DNA from 4 places in the Chimaeribacter sp. YP20170169 genome. Region 3 is predicted to be linked to each of the others. Evidence: predicted binding sites of a transcription regulator. Region 3 holds the regulator's gene; each other region holds the start of a gene.
What was found. Region 3 encodes CRP, which controls carbon source genes, mostly activating them, when cyclic AMP is high. Its sites were predicted from a motif close to ATGTGANNNNNNTCACAT; they were not measured.

Region 1 (4,694 bases), 180 kb from region 3:
CCTGGGCGTGATGGAGCAGGCCATCAGCACCCCGCGTGGTGATATCTCTGAATTCGCGCCGCGCATTCACACCATCAAAATCAATCCTGATAAAATCAAGGATGTGATTGGTAAAGGCGGCTCGGTAATCCGTGCACTGACCGAAGAGACCGGCACCACCATTGAAATCGAAGATGATGGCACTGTGAAGATCGCAGCGACCGACGGTGATAAAGCGAAATACGCTATCCGTCGTATCGAAGAGATCACCGCTGAGATCGAAGTGGGCCGTATCTACCAGGGTAAAGTGACCCGTATCGTTGACTTCGGTGCCTTCGTGGCCATCGGCGGCGGTAAAGAGGGTCTGGTACACATCTCTCAAATCGCTGACAAGCGCGTCGAGAAAGTGACCGACTACCTGGAGATGGGTCAGGAAGTGCCAGTGAAAGTCCTGGAAGTTGATCGTCAGGGCCGTGTCCGCCTGAGCATCAAAGAAGCGACTGCCCAGTCTACAGAAGCGGCTGCGCCTGAAGCAGAATAACTGTTGATGCAGTTTTACAGCGCCTTACCGCCGGTAGGGCGCTGTTCGTATCGCGAGGGCAGGAGGCTTTCGTGTTAAGCAAGCGGATGACAGGACGATCATCCAATGTTTGTCTTCGGGAGTGGGAAATGAAGCCTTTCTTGCGCTGGTGTTATGTTGCGACAGCACTTATGCTGGCAGGATGCAGCAACCATGATTGGCGTAAAGACGACGTTCTGGCAATTCCTTTGCAGCCTACGCTGCAGCAGGAAGTGATCCTGGCGCGCATGGAACAAATCCTTGCCAGCCGGGCATTGACAGATGATGAGCGTGCGCAGTTGTTATATGAGCGTGGAGTGCTGTATGATAGCCTTGGATTACGGGCGCTGGCGCGAAACGACTTTTCACAGGCGCTGGCGATTCGTCCCGACATGCCGGAAGTTTTCAACTACCTGGGCATTTACCTAACGCAGGCAGGCAATTTTGATGCTGCCTATGAAGCGTTTGATTCTGTACTAGAGCTTGATCCAACTTACAACTACGCGCGTTTAAACCGAGGCATCGCACTGTATTACGGTGGCCGATACCCCTTAGCGCAGGATGATCTGCAGGCGTTTTATCAAGACGACCCAAATGATCCCTTCCGTTCGTTATGGCTTTACCTGGTGGAGCGAGAGATCGATCCCAAGCAGGCAGAAGCCGCGCTGGAACAGCGTTACGAAAAAGCGGACAGAGGGCAATGGGGATGGAATATTGTCGAATTCTACCTTGGCAACATCAGTGAAAGTACGCTGATGGATCGCCTGAAGGCAGATGCAACGGATAACACTTCGCTCGCTGAGCATCTCAGTGAAACTGACTTCTATTTAGGTAAACACTACCTGAGTCTGGGGGACAAGAGCAGCGCTTCGGCACTGTTCAAACTGACGGTCGCTAACAACGTTCATAACTTTGTTGAGCACCGCTATGCATTGTTGGAATTGGCGCTATTAGGCCAAGAGCAAGACGACCTATCAGAATCGGACCAGCAATAGCTGACGGACACTTATCAGCCTGATTTACCTTGGTTTTACCATCGTCAAATCGCCTTAACAGGCGAGGGTTTTTTTGTCCGTTTATTAACTTATTTGAGCCGGTTCACACTTTTCAATGAAAATGACTGAAAATTTTCTCGACGAGTTACGTAGACTGGCCGCCATCTCTCATGAGGCACGTGTACATGACTACTGAGTTTGAAACCTCTTTTGCTGACCTGGGGCTTTCCGCTCCTATCCTTACCGCTCTGACTGAAATGGGTTACGAAAAACCCTCTCCGATTCAGGCGGAATGTATCCCACATCTGCTGAACGGCCGTGACGTACTGGGTATGGCACAGACCGGCAGTGGTAAAACCGCCGCGTTCTCGCTGCCGCTTCTGCACAATGTCAAAGCGGAGCTGAAAGCGCCACAGGTGCTGGTACTGGCACCGACCCGTGAACTGGCTGTTCAGGTTGCTGAAGCCTGCACCGAGTTCTCCAAACACATGCACGGCGTCAACGTGGTTGCCCTGTACGGCGGCCAGCGTTATGACGTACAGCTGCGCGCACTGCGTCAAGGCCCACAGATTGTGGTCGGTACGCCGGGCCGTCTGCTGGACCACCTGAAGCGTGGCACCCTGGACCTCTCTAACCTGAGCGGTCTGGTACTGGACGAAGCCGATGAAATGCTGCGTATGGGCTTCATCGAAGACGTTGAAACCATCATGGCGCAGATCCCGGCTGAACATCAGACCGCGCTGTTCTCCGCGACCATGCCGGAAGCGATCCGTCGCATTACCCGTCGCTTCATGCAGGAGCCGCAGGAAGTGCGCATCCAGTCTAGCGTGACGACCCGCCCGGACATCAGCCAGAGCTACTGGTCTGTCTACGGTATGCGCAAAAACGAAGCGCTGGTGCGTTTCCTGGAAGCAGAAGACTTTGATGCGGCGATCATCTTCGTGCGTACCAAAAACGCGACTCTGGAAGTGGCTGAAGCGCTGGAGCGCAGCGGTTACAACAGCGCCGCGCTGAACGGCGACATGAACCAGGCGCTGCGTGAGCAGACCCTGGAGCGCCTGAAAGATGGCCGCCTGGACATCCTGATCGCAACCGACGTAGCGGCCCGTGGCCTCGACGTTGAGCGCATCAGCCTGGTGGTGAACTACGATATTCCGATGGATTCTGAATCCTACGTGCACCGTATCGGCCGTACCGGTCGTGCAGGCCGTGCAGGCCGCGCGCTGCTGTTCGTTGAGAACCGTGAGCGTCGTCTGCTGCGCAATATCGAGCGCACCATGAAGCTGACTATTCCAGAAGTAGAACTGCCGAATGCAGAACTGCTGGGTGAACGCCGTCTGGCCAAGTTTGCCGCTAAAGTACAGCAGCAGCTGGAGAGCAGCGATCTGGACATGTACCGCGCGCTGCTGGCTAAGCTGCAACCGGAAGAAGAGCTGGATATCGAAACCTTGGCTGCCGCGCTGCTGAAGATGGCACAGGGCGAGCGTCCGCTGATTCTGCCGCCGGACCCGGTATTCAAACCGCGTCAGCGCCGTGAGTTCAACGATCGTGACGATCGTCGTGGTGACCGTCCGGATCGTGGCGATCGCCGTGATGCACGTGATGGCGACCGTCCGCGTCGTGAGCGTCGTGAAGTGGGCGATATGGAGCTGTACCGCATTGAAGTGGGCCGTGATGATGGCGTTGAAGTGCGTCACATCGTTGGCGCGATCGCTAACGAAGGCGACATCAGCAGCCGTTACATTGGTAACATCAAGCTGTTCGCGACCCACTCCACCATCGAGCTGCCGAAAGGTATGCCGGGCGATCTGCTGTCGCACTTCACCCGCACTCGTATCCTGAACAAGCCGCTGAACATGCAGCTGTTGGGTGATGCGCAGCCGCGTGAACGCCGTGAGCGTCGCGAAGGCGGTGCTGGTGAGCGTCGTGAAGGCGGCCGTGGTGGTCGTACTTTCAGCGGTGAACGCCGTGAAGGTGGTCGTGGTCGTCCGTTCAACGGTGAACGCCGTGAAGGTGGCGAGCGCCGCCCAGCTGGCAACCGTGACGGCCAGCGCGCCCCGCGTCGTTTCGGTGATGCGTAAGCACATCCGGTAATATAAAAAAACCAGCCTGCGGGCTGGTTTTTTTTTGCCTGAAATTCAGCGTGCTTAGCGGATGCGGCTCTCTTTCACCAAATCCGGGTGCACCTGCGCCACGATCTCAAAGGAGCGCAGGCGAGCCTGATGGTCAAAAATCTGGCCATTGATCATCAACTCATCCGCCTCTGTCTCACGCAGCAGCGCTTGCAGGCCGTGACGGACGCCCTGTTGGTCACCCACCACCGACATCCGCAGCGACTGCTCCACGCCGAAGCGTTCAGCCGGTGACCAGAGGCTGTTGATGTCATCAACCGGCGGCGGCAGCGGGCCGGGGTGGCCACGGCGCAGGTTGATAAACTGCTGCTGGTTGGAGGTAAACATGCGCTGTGCCTCTTCCTGAGTATCGGCGGCAATCACGTTGACGCAGACCATCGCGTAGGGCGTAGGCCAACGTTCAGATGCTTTGTAGTTGCTGCGGTAGACCGCCAGCGCCTGATAGAGCATGTCGGGCGCGAAGTGGGAGGCGAACGCAAACGGCAGGCCAAGCGCCGCCGCCAACTGGGCGCTGTAGAGACTGGAGCCAAGCAGCCAGATGGGCACATGCAAGCCCTGGCCCGGCACGGCCTGTACCGGCTGGTTCGGCTGGGCATCGCCAAAGTAGAATTGCAACTCCTGCACATCCTGCGGGAAGTTATCCACCTCACCAGAGAGATGGCGGCGCAGGGCAATCATGGTGCGCTGATCGGTGCCCGGCGCACGGCCCAGCCCCAGATCGATGCGGTCCGGGTAGAGGGTGGCGAGGGTGCCAAACTGCTCGGCAATCACCAGCGGGGAGTGGTTCGGCAGCATTACGCCGCCCGACCCGAGACGGATAGTCTGGGTGCCAGCGGCGAGGTGGCCAATCAACACGGAGGTGGCAGCACTGGCGATGCCGGTCATGTTGTGGTGTTCAGCCAGCCAATAGCGCTGATAGCCCCACTTCTCCGCATGTTGCGCCAGATCAAGCGAGTGGCGGAAGGCATCCGCCGGGCGTTTGCCTTGCGGCACCGGAGCCAGATCCAGTACCGAAATCGGGACAATTTC
Region 2 (4,694 bases), 860 kb from region 3:
CGCGTGATCTCCCGCTACACTACCGCTCCCCAGTTCTTCAACCCTTTGCGCTTTGTGCGCGGCGGCCACCTGATCGATCTCGACTGGCTGGTGGAGGCAACCCACCAACAGATGCCGCTGGCGTTGGGGCAGGCTTCCGACTACCTCGGCAATGGCCGGGAATTCCTGATGTGCGCCTGCCGCAGCGATGACTACTCGCCGGTTTACTTTGCGCCGACGCCGGAGAACTGGCTGTCGGTGCTCAAGGCCTCCAGCGCCATTCCCGGCTTTTACCGGCAGGGGGTGGAGCTGGAGGGGGTGAGCTACCAGGATGGCGGCATCAGCGCGGCCATCCCGGTGGAAGAGGCGTGGCAGCGCGGCGCGGATACCATCATCGTCATCCGCACGGTGCCGTCGCAGATGTTCTACACGCCGCAGTGGATGAAACGGATGGAGCAGTGGCTGAGCGAAAGCAGCCTGCAACAGCTGATCCACATGATGCAGCACCATGAGCAGAGCTATCGCCGCATCCAGCAATTCATCGAACAGCCGCCGGACAACCTGCGCATCTTTGAGATCTTCCCGCCTAAACCACTGGCCAGCCGGGCGCTCGGCAGCCGCCTGCCAGCGCTGAACCGCGACTATCACCTCGGACGGCGCTGCGCGCGTTACTTCCTCGCCACCGTTGCCCACTGGCTGTTGCCGCAGGACGATCAGGTGCCAGACATCCTGCCGCTCACCAAGGTGCCGGACGCCGTGCTCGCTGGCACGCCACCGCCGCCCGCGGGCGAACCGGCCAATACGCCGCTGGTCACCGACGCGCCACTGGTGGCCGCCGTGAGCGATGCCGTCAGCGGACTGCTGGCCGATGCGCCGCCAGTGGCGCAAAATGAGGAACCCGATGATCAGGAGCAGGCCGGATGACCCTTCCACGTTACTTTATTGATACCCATTGCCACTTTGATTTCCCGCCCTTTGTGCATGACGCGCAACAGAGCATCGCGCAGGCGGCGGCGCACGGCGTGCGGCAGATCATTGTGCCAGCCATCAGCGCCGACCGCTTTGCCCTCGTCAGCGAGCTGGCCGCCAGCCATCCGGCGCTCTTTGCCGCCCTCGGGCTGCACCCGCTGTTCATCGACCGGCATGATGACGCGGCGCTGGCGGCACTGGCCGATCGCCTGCGGCAGCCCGACCCCAAGTGCGTGGCGGTGGGGGAGATTGGCTTGGATCTCTATATGGAGAATCCGCGTTTTGAGCGGCAGAAGGCGCTGCTGGCGGCGCAGTTCCATCTGGCGAAGCAGGCGAACCTGCCGGTGATCCTGCACTCGCGCCGCACCCATGACCCGCTGGCGGCGATGCTGCGTCAACATAAGTTGCCAGCCACCGGCGTGGTGCATGGCTTTGCTGGCAGCCAGTCGCAGGCAGAAGCCTTCATCAAGCTGGGCTACGCGATTGGCGTCGGCGGCACCATCACCTATGAGCGGGCGCAGAAGACCCGGCGTACCCTCGCCGCGTTGCCGCTCTCCTCGCTGCTGCTGGAGACCGACGCCCCCGACATGCCGCTGGCCGGTTACCAAGGCCAGCCCAATCGGCCGGAGCGCGCGGCGCTGACCTTTGAGGTGCTCTGCCAGTTGCGCAGTGAACCGGCCGAAGAGATTGCCGCCGCCCTGAATGCCAATACCCGCCGCATCTTTAACCTGCCGCTGCTGGCTGACCAGTCTGAAAAAGCAATGTAATAAAAATAACATTTTTGCTGCCGGGCCACGGCGTTTGTATACCGGTTGACAAAACTTTTCACCGCTGGCGCGGAAATCCCATTCTCTTCCCGTTGTGACTATTATAACATCCTGCCTTGCAAATCCCTGCCAGCGCGGCCTGCGGGCCGGGACGGCGCACCGGGCCAGGTAGCCTGGTGTACACTCATAATTGCGGTCATTTTCTGAGCTTGAAACGATTAACATGTGATGTCTGTCACATGTAATCTAAACGCGTTACAATTGGCTTTCAGATTTTGTGAAACAGAACACATAAGCGTCCCCTTATGCATGTTTCAATAGCCAACGCTGGCCGGCGCCGGCTAGTGCGGTGAGAAGGATCTCAACGGTGGTATGCGCCTGCGTGCCCGCCTGCTCTTCACGGAACCAAGTCCGCTCGCCAACCTGTAGAGTGCGTTGCCCTCAGACCTGATCGTGGTTGTCAGCAACGATAACTGTTGGAGAGTCATATGACCGATTTAACCGCCGCAGCGCAGCGTGCGCTGAGCCTCATGGATTTAACCACCCTGAACGAAGACGACACCGATGAGAAGGTGATTGCGCTCTGCCGTCAGGCGAAAAGCCCGGCTGGCAACACCGCGGCCATCTGCATCTACCCGCGCTTTATCCCGGTGGCCCGCAAGGCGCTGCGTGAGCAGGGCACCCCTGAGATCCGCATCGCTACCGTGACCAACTTCCCGCATGGCAATGATGACGTGGAGATCGCGCTGGCAGAAACCCGCGCGGCCATCGCCTACGGCGCGGATGAGGTGGACGTGGTCTTCCCCTACCGGGCGCTGATCGCGGGCAACGAGCAAGTGGGCTTTGAGCTGGTGAAAGCCTGCAAAGAGGCCTGTGCGTCAGCTAACGTGCTGCTGAAAGTGATCATCGAAACCGGTGAGCTGAAGCAGGCGGCGCTGATCCGTAAGGCGTCCGAGATCGCCATCAAGGCGGGCGCAGACTTCATCAAGACCTCCACCGGCAAGGTGCCGGTCAACGCCACGCCAGAGAGCGCCGAGCTGATGATCCAGGTGATCCACGATCTGGGCGTCGGTGAGCAGGTCGGCTTCAAACCGGCTGGCGGTGTGCGCACCGCGGAAGACGCGGCGCACTATCTGGCGATTGCCGGGCGCATCATGGGCGACCAGTGGGCCGACGCGCGCCACTTCCGCTTCGGTGCCTCCAGCCTGCTAGCCAGCTTGCTGACCACGCTGGGCCATGCCAGCGGCAACGCAAACGGCGGCTACTGATGGGCCTGCCGCGCCGGTTTTCCGGCGCGGCCTTCACTCATGTGACGCAAGGGGGACACCTTGTTTCTGGCACAAGAAATTATTCGAAAAAAACGTGACGGCCAGCCGCTGACAGAAGAGGAAATTCGCTTCTTCATCAATGGCATTCGCGACAACCAGGTTTCAGAGGGTCAGATCGCCGCGCTGGCGATGACCATCTATTTCCATGACATGACCATGCCGGAGCGCGTGGCGCTGACGATGGCGATGCGCGACTCGGGCACGGTGCTGAACTGGCAGAGTCTGGGGCTGAATGGCCCGGTGGTGGACAAGCACTCCACCGGCGGCGTCGGCGACGTGACGTCGCTGATGCTGGGGCCGATGGTGGCGGCGTGCGGCGGCTACGTGCCGATGATCTCCGGGCGCGGCCTTGGTCACACCGGCGGTACGCTGGACAAGTTGGAGGCGATTCCCGGCTTCGACATCTTCCCGGATGATGCCCGCTTCCGTACCATCATCCAGCAGGTAGGGGTGGCGATCATCGGCCAGACCAGCTCGCTGGCACCGGCGGACAAGCGTTTCTACGCCACGCGTGACATCACCGCCACCGTAGATTCCATCCCGCTGATCACCGCCTCGATTCTGGCGAAAAAGCTGGCCGAGGGACTGGACGCGCTGGTGATGGACGTGAAGGTAGGCTCCGGCGCGTTCATGCCGACCTACGAACAGTCCGAGTCGCTGGCGCAGGCGATTGTTGGCGTCGCCAATGGCGCAGGCTGCAACACCACGGCGCTGCTGACGGACATGAACCAGGTGCTGGCTTCCAGCGCTGGCAACGCGGTCGAGGTGCGCGAAGCCGTGCGCTTCCTGACCGGCGAATACCGCAATCCACGCCTGTTTGAGGTCACGATGGCCCTCTGCGTGGAGATGCTGCTGTCGGGCGGCTTGGCGAAGGATGACGCCGAGGCCCGCACCAAACTGCAAACCGTGCTGGACAACGGCGCGGCGGCAGAGATCTTTGGCCGGATGGTGGCCGCCCAACGCGGCCCCACCGATTTTATTGAGCACTACGATCGTTATCTGCCGGCGGCGACGCTGAGCAAACCGGTCTATGCGACGGAGAAGGGCTATATCCGCGCCGTGGACACCCGCGCGCTGGGCATGGCCGTGGTGACCCTCGGGGGTGGCCGCCGGCGGGCGTCGGACAGCATCGACTATAGCGTCGGCCTGACCTCGGTGGCCCGGCTGGGCGAGCAGGTGGACACCCAGCAGCCGCTGGCGATGATCCACGCCAACAGCGAGGAGTCCTGGTGGCAAGCGGCGGAGGCGGTACGCGCCGCTATCACGCTCGGCGAGCAACCGCCGGAGGCGACGCCGGTCATCTACCAACGCATCCGGGCATAACGGTCACCCTTTCGCGTAGCCCTGTGGCCCGGCTGGCAGCCCGCCGCACAAACGCGTAAACACACGCAGGAGAACAGAATGAAACGTACGTTTATCATGGTGTTGGACTCTTTCGGTATCGGCCACAGCGCAGACGCCGAACGGTTTGGCGACAAAGGTGCCGACACGCTGGGACACATTGCCGAAGCCTGCGCGCGCGGCGAGGCTGACGTGGGCCGCAAGGGGCCGCTGCATATGCCGAACATGAGCCGACTGGGGCTGGGCAAGGCGGCGGAAGCCTCCACCGGCACCTTCCCGCCGGGGCTGGACGCCAACGCTGACATCATCG
Region 3 (4,694 bases):
GTCGGCGTGGTGCCGATCGTCAATCTGGAGTGGATCCAGAAGCTGATCCGCGACACCAATGAGCGCGGCCACTCGCGCGAGGCTGTGATGGACTCGGTGGTGCGGTCGATGGAGGATTACATCAACTACATCACGCCGCAGTTCTCCCGCACCCATATCAACTTCCAGCGCGTGCCGACGGTGGACACCTCCAACCCGTTTGCCGCCAAGGCGATCCCATCGCTGGATGAGAGCTTTGTGGTGATCCACTTCCGCGGGCTGGGGGCGATCGATTTCCCCTATCTGCTAGCTATGCTGCAAGGCTCATTTATCTCTCATATCAATACATTGGTGGTGCCGGGCGGCAAAATGGGGCTGGCGATGGAGTTGATCATGGCACCGCTAGTGCAGCGGCTGCTGGAGGGGAAAATCATCAAGTAAGCGGGGACGGCGGGCCGCCCCCTGGGCGTCACTCGACGCTGACAATCTCAAAGCTGTGGGTCACTGACGCGGCCTTGCCGATCATCAGTGACACCGAGCAGTACTTCTCTGCCGAGAGGTTGACGGCGCGTTCCACACTCTTCTCCGTCAGCCCCTTGCCGCTCACCACAAAGTGTAGGTTGATGTGCGTAAAGGTGCGCGGCACCTCGTCGCGGCGCTCTGAGGTCAGGCGCACCTCACAGTCGCGCACATCCTGCCGCGCCTTCTGTAGGATGGAGACCACATCAATCGCGCTACAGCCGCCCACGGACATCAGCACCATCTCCATCGGGCTGGGTGCCTTGTCACCGGCATTGCCATCCATCAAGATCTGGTGGCCCGATGCGGACTCCCCCAGAAACGTCAGCCCTTCCACCCACTTTACCCGTGCCTGCATAGCCTCATCCTCCGATTATTTTCTGAAAATAGCCTAACCCCTCGCAGCCAAACAGGCAATCGGGCCGATCTTCATCATGCTGAAGCGAGACAACAGAAGACACTCGGTTCAGGCTGTGATAAAACAAACCCGAAACAAAATGTTCTGTATGGAGCAAGGTCAGGTTTTCAATGGAACGACGAGGCCGCCGTTTGGCGACTTTTCAGCCTCCGCCTTGCAGCATTATCAGACAGTTAATACTCTTGAAAGAGGCGTATTTTCAAAACGCCGTACAGGGAACTCTGAGCCCTGTGATTTTGGGCAGCGATTACAACAGAGGATAAAAGCAAATGGTTCTCGGCAAACCGCAAACAGACCCTACTCTCGAATGGTTCCTGTCTCACTGCCATATTCATAAATACCCTTCCAAAAGTACGCTGATTCACCAGGGTGAAAAGGCTGAAACGCTCTACTACATCGTGAAAGGTTCGGTCGCCGTGCTGATCAAGGATGAAGAGGGCAAAGAGATGATCCTCTCCTACCTCAACCAAGGGGATTTCATCGGCGAACTTGGCCTGTTCGAAGAGGGCCAGGAGCGCAGCGCGTGGGTACGCGCCAAAACGGCTTGTGAAGTGGCGGAGATCTCCTACAAGAAATTCCGTCAGCTGATCCAGGTCAACCCGGACATCCTGATGCGCCTCTCCTCCCAGATGGCGCGCCGCCTGCAAGTTACCTCCGAAAAGGTGGGCAACCTTGCCTTCCTGGATGTGACTGGCCGTATCGCCCAGACCCTGCTCAATCTGGCGAAACAGCCTGATGCCATGACCCACCCCGATGGTATGCAGATCAAGATTACCCGCCAGGAGATTGGTCAAATCGTAGGTTGCTCCCGCGAAACCGTCGGCCGCATCCTGAAAATGCTGGAAGATCAGAACCTGATCTCCGCCCACGGCAAAACGATTGTCGTCTACGGCACTCGTTAATCCCGGATCAACACGGCGCAGCTGCGGCCCCCCCGCACTGCGCCGTTCTTCCCTGATTGAACATGTGGCGCCGTCTTATTTACCATCCTGAAGTCAACTACGCCCTGCGGCAAACGCTGGTGCTCTGCCTGCCCGCGGCCATCGCGCTGCCGTTCGGCCAGCTCCAGGTCGGCTTGCTCTTCTCACTGGTGCCCGCCTGCTGCAACATCGCCGGTCTCGACACGCCCCATCGGCGCTATGTAAAACGTCTGGCCATTGGCGGTACGCTGTTCGCCGGATGCAGCCTGATACTGCAACTGCTCTTGCTCTACGCCCACTGTCCGCTGCCGCTGATTTTGCTGGCGCTGGCGCTGCTGCTCGGCGTGACAGGCGAGATCAGCCCGCTGCATGGCCGGCTGCTCAACGGCACGCTGGTGGCGGCCATCTTTACCCTTAGCATGGCTGGCACCACGCCGCTCTGGCAGGCACCGGGGCTGTTCGTGCTCGGCACGCTCTGGTATGGGCTGTTTACCTGGGGCTGGTTCCGGCTGTGGAAAGAGCAGCCAATGCGTGAATCGCTCAGTCTGCTCTACCGCGAACTGGGTGACTACGTTGATGCCAAGTACAGCCTGCTGACCCAGCATCTAGATCCAGACACTGCCCTGCCCCCGCTGCTCAAGCGCCAGCAGAAGGTGATGGAGTTGATTGTGCAGGTCTATCAGCAACTGCATATGCTCTCCGGCGAGCGCCACCCGCACTATCGGCGGCTGTTCCGCGCCTTCCAGGTGGCGCTCGATCTCCAGGAGCACATTACCGTCAGCCTGCACCAGCCAGAGGAGGTGCAGAAACTGGTGGCGCAGAGCCAAGCAGAGGCGATTATCCGCCGCAATGCGGAGGTGATCGCCAAGCGGCTGCGGATGATTGCCGATGACCTGCTCTACCACCGCCGCTCCGCCCGCTTTGAGATGGGCGGCGAACTGGCAGCGCTGGAGAAGATTGCCAACCGCTACCCTGATAACCCGGTCGGCCAGTTCTGCTACTACCACTTCAACCGCATCGCGCGCCTGTTGCATACCCAGCGGCCGCTCTATCGCCGTAACCTGATGGAGAGCCGCAACCGCCTGCCCTTCTGGCCAGCGCTGAAGCGCTATCTCTCCTGGCGATCGATGTCGCTGCGCAACGCCGCACGCGTCGGCGTGATGCTGGCGCTCGGCAGCTCGATTGGCCTGTTCTTTGACCTGCCGAAACCCTATTGGGTGCTGCTCACCGCGCTGCTGGTGATCCAGAACGGCTACAACGCCACGCGCGTGCGTATCCAGCACCGCGCCATCGGCACGTTGGCCGGGCTGGTGCTGGCCGCTGGCGTGCTGCACCTGCAACTGCCGCAAGCCGCGATGCTGGGCCTGTTGGTGTTGATCATGCTGGCCGCCTATCTGGTGCTGCGCAATAACTACGGGCTGGGCATGGTGGGGCTGACCATCACTGCGGTCTACACGCTGCAACTGGTGACGCAAAATGGCGCTAACTTCCTGATTCCACGGTTAGTAGACACGCTGATTGGTTGCGCGCTGGCCTTTGGCAGCACCATCTGGCTCTGGCCACAGTGGCAGAGCGGCAAGCTGCGCGACAACGCCTGGCAGGCGTTGGAAGCCTATCAGGAGGCGATCCGCCTGCTGCTCAGCGCCAACCCAGATCCGGCAAAGCTGGCCTATACCCGCATCATGGCCAATCAGACGCACAACACCCTCTACACCGCCCTCAATCAGGCGATGCAGGAGCCGGGCTTCAACTCCCACTACCTGGCTGACATGCGGCTCTGGGTGATGCACAGCCAGTCAATTGTTGAGCACCTGAACGCGATGACTATCCTGGCACGCGATCACTACATGCTGACCCCGGCGCTGGCGCAGGAGTATTTGGAGACCTGTGAGATTGCGCTCCAGAGCTGCCAGCAGCGGCTGATGTATGACGGCCCGGCCGACGGCAACCCCTCGTCAGACCCGATGTTCCGCGCGCCGGACAGCGCGCCGGAGATGCCAGTGACCGAGATGGAGCGCCCGTTGCGCCGCATCCTCTCGCACCTCAACGCGATGAACACCATCTCCAGCCTGGCCTGGCGACAGCGCCCGCACCACGGCATCTGGCTGGCGCGCCGCGTGAAGCGCGATCAAAAAAGCCGCCCGGAGGCGGCTTCAGAGTAGCGGGGACTTTAGCCCGCCAGCGTGGCGATGGCCTTCTCCAGCCGCGCCATGCCCTCATGGATGTCATCAAACTCGATCACCAGCGACGGCGCAAAACGCAGCACATTCGGCCCGGCGTTGAGCATCATCAGCCCCTGCTCCGCCGCGGCCGTCAGTACATCGCGGGCCCTGTTCTGGTACGGCTCGCTTAGCTCCGCGCCCAGCAACAGCCCCATGCCGCGCACCTCTTTGAAGATCGCATACTTCTGGTTGATCGTCTCCAGCGCCTTCAGGAAGTGCTGGCGACGCTCCTCAATGCCCGCCAACACCTGCGGGGTGTTGATGGTATCCAGTGCCGCCTCGGCCACCGCACAGGCCAGCGGGTTGCCGCCGTAGGTGGTGCCGTGGGTGCCGACCGTCATTGCCGAAGCGATCTCCTCGGTGGTCAGCATCGCGCTGACCGGGAAACCGCCCCCCAGCGCCTTGGCGGTGGTCAGGATGTCCGGCGTCACGCCGTAGTGCATGTAGCTAAAGAGCTGGCCGCTCCGGCCCATGCCACTCTGCACCTCATCAAACACCAGCAGTGCCTGATGCTGGTCACAGAGCGCGCGCAGCCCTTGCAGGAACGCGGCGTCCGCGGGCGTCACACCGCCCTCGCCCTGAATCGGCTCCACCACGATGGCGCAGGTGTGGTCATCAATGACCGCTTTTACCGCA
Region 4 (4,694 bases), 1.6 Mb from region 3:
TAGGATTTTTATTATAAATAATCTAAATGATTAACTTGGGAATTATTATGGCTGACATGTATTGGCAAGATCTGCACCACAGTGAACTGGGCGCCGCGCCGCTCTACGCGCTGCTGGCGCTGCGTTGTGAAGTGTTTGTGGTGGAGCAGACCTGCCCCTATCTGGATGTGGATGGGCGCGATCTGGCATCGGGCACGCGCCACCTGCTGTGCTGGCAACAGGGGCGGCTGGCGGCCTACGCCCGCCTGCTGCCGGGCGAGGAGGTAGCGATTGGCCGGGTGGTGGTCGCGCCCTTTGCGCGCGGACAGCAACTGGGGCGCACGCTGATGGCGCAGGCCCACTTGCAAGCGTTCTACCGCGATTTTGGCTTCTCGCCCTGCTCGGAAGTCTATGATGAGGATGGGATTCCCCATATCGACATGCGCCGAACTGTCTGAATTTCACGCAGGCACGATTTTTTGTCAAAAAAATCGGGTAACGTGGGCCTTCCCCCTGCTTGCTGGAGAGAACCAAGATGCCAAGAACACTCTCCCGTTACCTGATGGTGGTCACCGCGCTGCTGGTGCTGGCCGCCTGGATGACCATCACTGCGCTGAGTGACCTGCCACCCAGCACGCCGGTGCTGCTGGCGGCGCTCTCCGCGCTGCTGGGGGCGCTGGCGATCTGGTGCCTCTACTATGCCGCGCTGGCACAGCCGGTGCGCCCGGCGTGGCCGGGCAGCAGCGGCCACCTGACCCATGTGGTGATGATCATCGCCCTCTGTGCCTGGACGGTGGGCAATGCGCACGTCATCGCCTACCCGATGCAGGCCACCCACCTGCCAGCCGCCTGTGTGCTGGTCGGCGCGCCGCTGGCCTGGCTGGCGGCACTGATGCTGTGGCAGTACCGGCGCGGCCTGCGGATACCACGCCAGCACCTGATTGGGCTGCTGGCGCTGGCGCTGCTACTGCCGGTAAGCGGCTATGCCGACCTGCTGACCACCAATGGTCTGGCGACGCTGATCCTGCTGGCAGTGCTGCTGTGGGAGCCGCTGGCGCGCAGCCGCCGCGCTGCCTGGCGATCGCAATAGGGCGCGGCGAGATGCCCGCCCACTTCCCGCCCACTTCCTGACCTTTCCTGCCTGAAAAGCCAGCAAACGGACGCCACCGATTGCGTCTGGCTAAGTAAACGATTGCGTGGCCGCAAAAAAACAGTATCTTTACGGCCCGTTACAGATTGTGATCGTCCTCACGAAAAACATGTATCACTATGCAACTAAAATTGACATTTTTTGACATAATCGCATATTAAGTGACACCTGATTATTGCCGGTAACAAGGTTTGGAGCGCCGCCCCTCATTACGGCTGCTCACCGACCGGCTAAGTGGCTCCTGATGACACACCTGAATGAGCAATAACGCTGCCGCATGTTGTGTGGTTCACCACATCCCCGTTTGGCAGGGAACCGCCCTTTAAAGCACTGGTAATGACAATGAATAAAACTCTTCTCGCCGCGGGCGCTCTGGCTGCCCTCTCTTACAGCGCCACCTCAATGGCGGATGACACACAGGGTGAGTACCTCTCCGACTGGTGGAAACAGAGCGTCAACGTGGTGGGCAGCTACCACACCCGCTTCGGGCCGCAGCTGAACAACGATCTCTACCTGGAGTATGAAGCCTTTGCCCACAAGGATTGGTTCGACTTCTACGGCTATGTGGACGTGCCAAAAGCTTTTGGCGTCGGCAATGGCAACGACGTCGGTATCTGGGACAAAAACGGCTCCCCGCTGTTCATGGAGATCGAACCGCGCTTCTCCATCGACAAGCTGACTGGCACTGACCTGAGTTTCGGGCCGTTCAAAGAGTGGTACTTCGCCAACAACTACATCTTTGACATGGGGCCGGACAGCGACAACCGCCAGAACACCTGGTACATGGGTCTGGGCACCGACATCGACACCCACACTCCGCTGAACCTGTCACTGAACGTCTACGCCAAGTACCAGTGGGAGAACTACAGCGCCGCCAACGAAAACAGCTGGGATGGCTACCGCTTCAAGGTGAAATACTTCCTGCCGCTGGGCGATGTCTGGGGCGGCCACGTCAGCTACATCGGCTTCACCAACTTTGACTGGGGCTCTGACCTGAACGAAAACGGCAACAAGGCGCGCACCAGCAACTCCATCGCCTCCAGCCACATTCTGGCGCTGAACTACGCGCACTGGCACTACTCCTTTGTGGCGCGTTACTTCCACAACGGCGGCCAATGGCAGGATGGCACCGAGCTGAACTTCGGCAAGGGCAACTTCGACGTCAAGTCCACCGGCTGGGGCTACTACGCGGTGATCGGCTACAGCTTCTGATCCCCGTCCCAGACGCGCAAACCCGGCCCCGGCCGGGTTTTTGCTTTTTTGGCTGACTTTTTGCCCGTCTGGCTAAGTTTTGCGCAAAATCCTGCGCGATCCCGCCTGCCGGTTGTGGCATAATGCGCGCCTCATCACATTCCAAACCAAGAGCGAGCGTTGTGTTAAGTACTAACAACATCACCATGCAGTTCGGCAGCAAGCCGCTGTTCGAAAATATCTCCGTCAAGTTTGGCGGCGGCAACCGTTACGGTTTGATTGGCGCCAATGGCTGCGGCAAATCGACCTTCATGAAGATCCTCGGCGGGGATCTGACGCCGAGCGCGGGCAACGTCTTCCTCGACCCGAACGAACGTCTGGGCAAGCTGCGCCAGGATCAGTTCGCTTATGAAAACTACACTGTGCTGGACACCGTCATCATGGGCCACGTCGAACTGTGGCAGGTGAAAGAGGAGCGCGACCGCATCTACGCCCTGCCGGAGATGAGCGAAGAGGATGGCTACAAGGTGGCTGACCTCGAAGTGGCCTACGGCGAGATGGATGGCTACACCGCCGAGGCGCGGGCTGGCGAACTGCTGCTGGGCGTCGGTATCCCGGTGGAGCAGCACTACGGCCCGATGAGTGAGATCGCGCCGGGCTTCAAGCTGCGTGTGCTGCTGGCTCAGGCCCTCTTCTCCGACCCGGAGATCCTGCTGCTGGACGAACCGACCAACAACCTGGACATCGACACCATCCGTTGGCTGGAGCAGGTGCTCAACGAGCGCAACAGCACCATGATCATCATTTCGCACGACCGTCACTTCCTGAACATGGTCTGCACCCACATGGCCGATCTGGACTACGGCGAACTGCGCGTCTATCCGGGCAACTACGACGAATACATGACCGCCGCCACGCAGGCGCGTGAGCGCCTGCTGGCTGACAACGCCAAGAAGAAGGCGCAGATTGCCGAGCTGCAATCTTTCGTCAGCCGCTTCAGCGCCAACGCCTCCAAATCCAAGCAGGCCACCTCGCGTGCGCGCCAGATCGACAAGATCCAGCTGGATGAGGTGAAAGCCTCCAGCCGCCAGAACCCGTATATCCGCTTCGACCAAGAGAAGAAGCTGTTCCGTAACGCGCTGGAAGTGCAGGAGCTGTCAAAAGGCTACGACGACGGCCTGCTGTTCAAGAAGCTGAACCTGATGGTGGAAGTGGGCGAGAAGGTCGCGGTGCTGGGTACTAACGGCATCGGTAAGACCACCCTGCTGAAGACGCTGGTGGGCGAAATTGCGCCAAACAACGGCACCGTGAAGTGGTCTGAGAATGCCTCCATTGGCTACTACGCGCAGGATCACGCCGAAGAGTTCGACTGCGACCTGACGGTCTTTGACTGGATGAGCCAGTGGAAATCCGAGAAGGAAGATGAGCAGGCGGTGCGCAGCATCCTCGGCCGTCTGCTGTTCGGCCAGGACGACATCAAGAAGAAGGTGAAGGTACTCTCCGGTGGCGAGAAGGGCCGTATGCTGTTCGGCAAGCTGATGATGCAGAAGCCCAACATTCTGGTGATGGACGAGCCGACCAACCACCTCGACATGGAGTCCATCGAGTCGCTGAACATGGCGCTGGAGATGTATGAAGGCACGCTGATCTTCGTCTCCCACGACCGCGAGTTCGTCAGCTCCCTCGCCAGCCGTATTCTGGAGATCACCCCGAACAAGGTGGTGGACTTCAGCGGCAACTACGAGGACTACCTGCGCAGTCAGGGCATCTACTGATCGGCCACGCCGAGCAGCCAGAGATAAAAAAGCCGGGGACGCCCCCGGCTTTTTTTATGCCTGTGTCTCAGCGCTGCCAGGTGTCGCCCTCGACGCCCTCCACCAGCAGGCGGCGGGTTTCACCAGCCGGCAGGGTGAGGCGCAGCGCCTGCCAGGCTGGCTGGTAGTGACCGCGGCGCTGGAAGGTGAGGCGGATCTCGGTGTCGGTGCAGGCCATCTCCCACGTCAGCCACAGCGCCTCATCCTGTTGGTAGCCCCATGACTCGCCATCATCCTCAAACAGGCTGCCGTGGCTGACGCCGTGGCCGCGCAGCGGGTAGAGGCGCAGCTCGCGCTGGTCATCGGCCTGTGCGTCAACGTGCGTGATGCGGCTGCTGTGCGGCAGGGCACTGCCAGCGCGCGCCAGTAGCGGCAGGCGCTCCAGCGGCGCGTCGAGGGTGACCCACTGGCCACCGGCGTACCACTGGCCGGTGTAGTAGTCATACCAGCCGCTCTGGTTGTCCGGCAGCCACAGGCGGCGCTGGCGCTCGCCCGGCTCCACTACGCTCGCCACCAGCAGGTCACGCCCCAGCAGGAACTCGTCGCACTCGGCGAAGGTC

Region 1: the regulator CRP is predicted to act here: its motif matches at 1,625-1,642, upstream of yrbN (protein YrbN).
Region 2: the regulator CRP is predicted to act here: its motif matches at 1,939-1,956, upstream of deoC (deoxyribose-phosphate aldolase).
Region 4: the regulator CRP is predicted to act here: its motif matches at 2,464-2,481, upstream of ACK3SD_RS11715 (ABC-F family ATPase).

What each region holds. Positions count from the first base shown of each region.
Region 1 covers NZ_CP176824.1:441,973-446,666, forward strand. The annotation lists gene pnp (polyribonucleotide nucleotidyltransferase) at 1-520, shown strand, start outside; gene nlpI (lipoprotein NlpI) at 649-1,533, shown strand; gene yrbN (protein YrbN) at 1,655-1,729, shown strand; gene ACK3SD_RS02095 (DEAD/DEAH family ATP-dependent RNA helicase) at 1,719-3,614, shown strand; gene ACK3SD_RS02100 (luciferase-like monooxygenase) at 3,681-4,694, opposite strand, start outside.
Region 2 covers NZ_CP176824.1:3,304,971-3,309,664, reverse strand. The annotation lists gene ACK3SD_RS15070 (patatin-like phospholipase family protein) at 1-903, shown strand, start outside; gene ACK3SD_RS15065 (TatD family hydrolase) at 900-1,715, shown strand; gene deoC (deoxyribose-phosphate aldolase) at 2,204-2,983, shown strand; gene deoA (thymidine phosphorylase) at 3,044-4,366, shown strand; gene deoB (phosphopentomutase) at 4,445-4,694, shown strand, end outside.
Region 3 covers NZ_CP176824.1:264,113-268,806, reverse strand. The annotation lists gene ACK3SD_RS01155 (phosphoribulokinase) at 1-420, shown strand, start outside; gene ACK3SD_RS01150 (OsmC family protein) at 449-856, opposite strand; gene crp (cAMP-activated global transcriptional regulator CRP) at 1,186-1,818, shown strand; gene ACK3SD_RS01140 (YccS/YhfK family putative transporter) at 1,881-3,998, shown strand; gene argD (bifunctional acetylornithine/succinyldiaminopimelate transaminase) at 4,007-4,694, opposite strand, start outside.
Region 4 covers NZ_CP176824.1:2,585,114-2,589,807, reverse strand. The annotation lists gene ACK3SD_RS11730 (GNAT family N-acetyltransferase) at 57-437, shown strand; gene ACK3SD_RS11725 (low temperature requirement protein A) at 515-1,069, shown strand; gene ACK3SD_RS11720 (nucleoside-specific channel-forming protein Tsx) at 1,472-2,341, shown strand; gene ACK3SD_RS11715 (ABC-F family ATPase) at 2,503-4,095, shown strand; gene ACK3SD_RS11710 (glycoside hydrolase family 31 protein) at 4,163-4,694, opposite strand, start outside.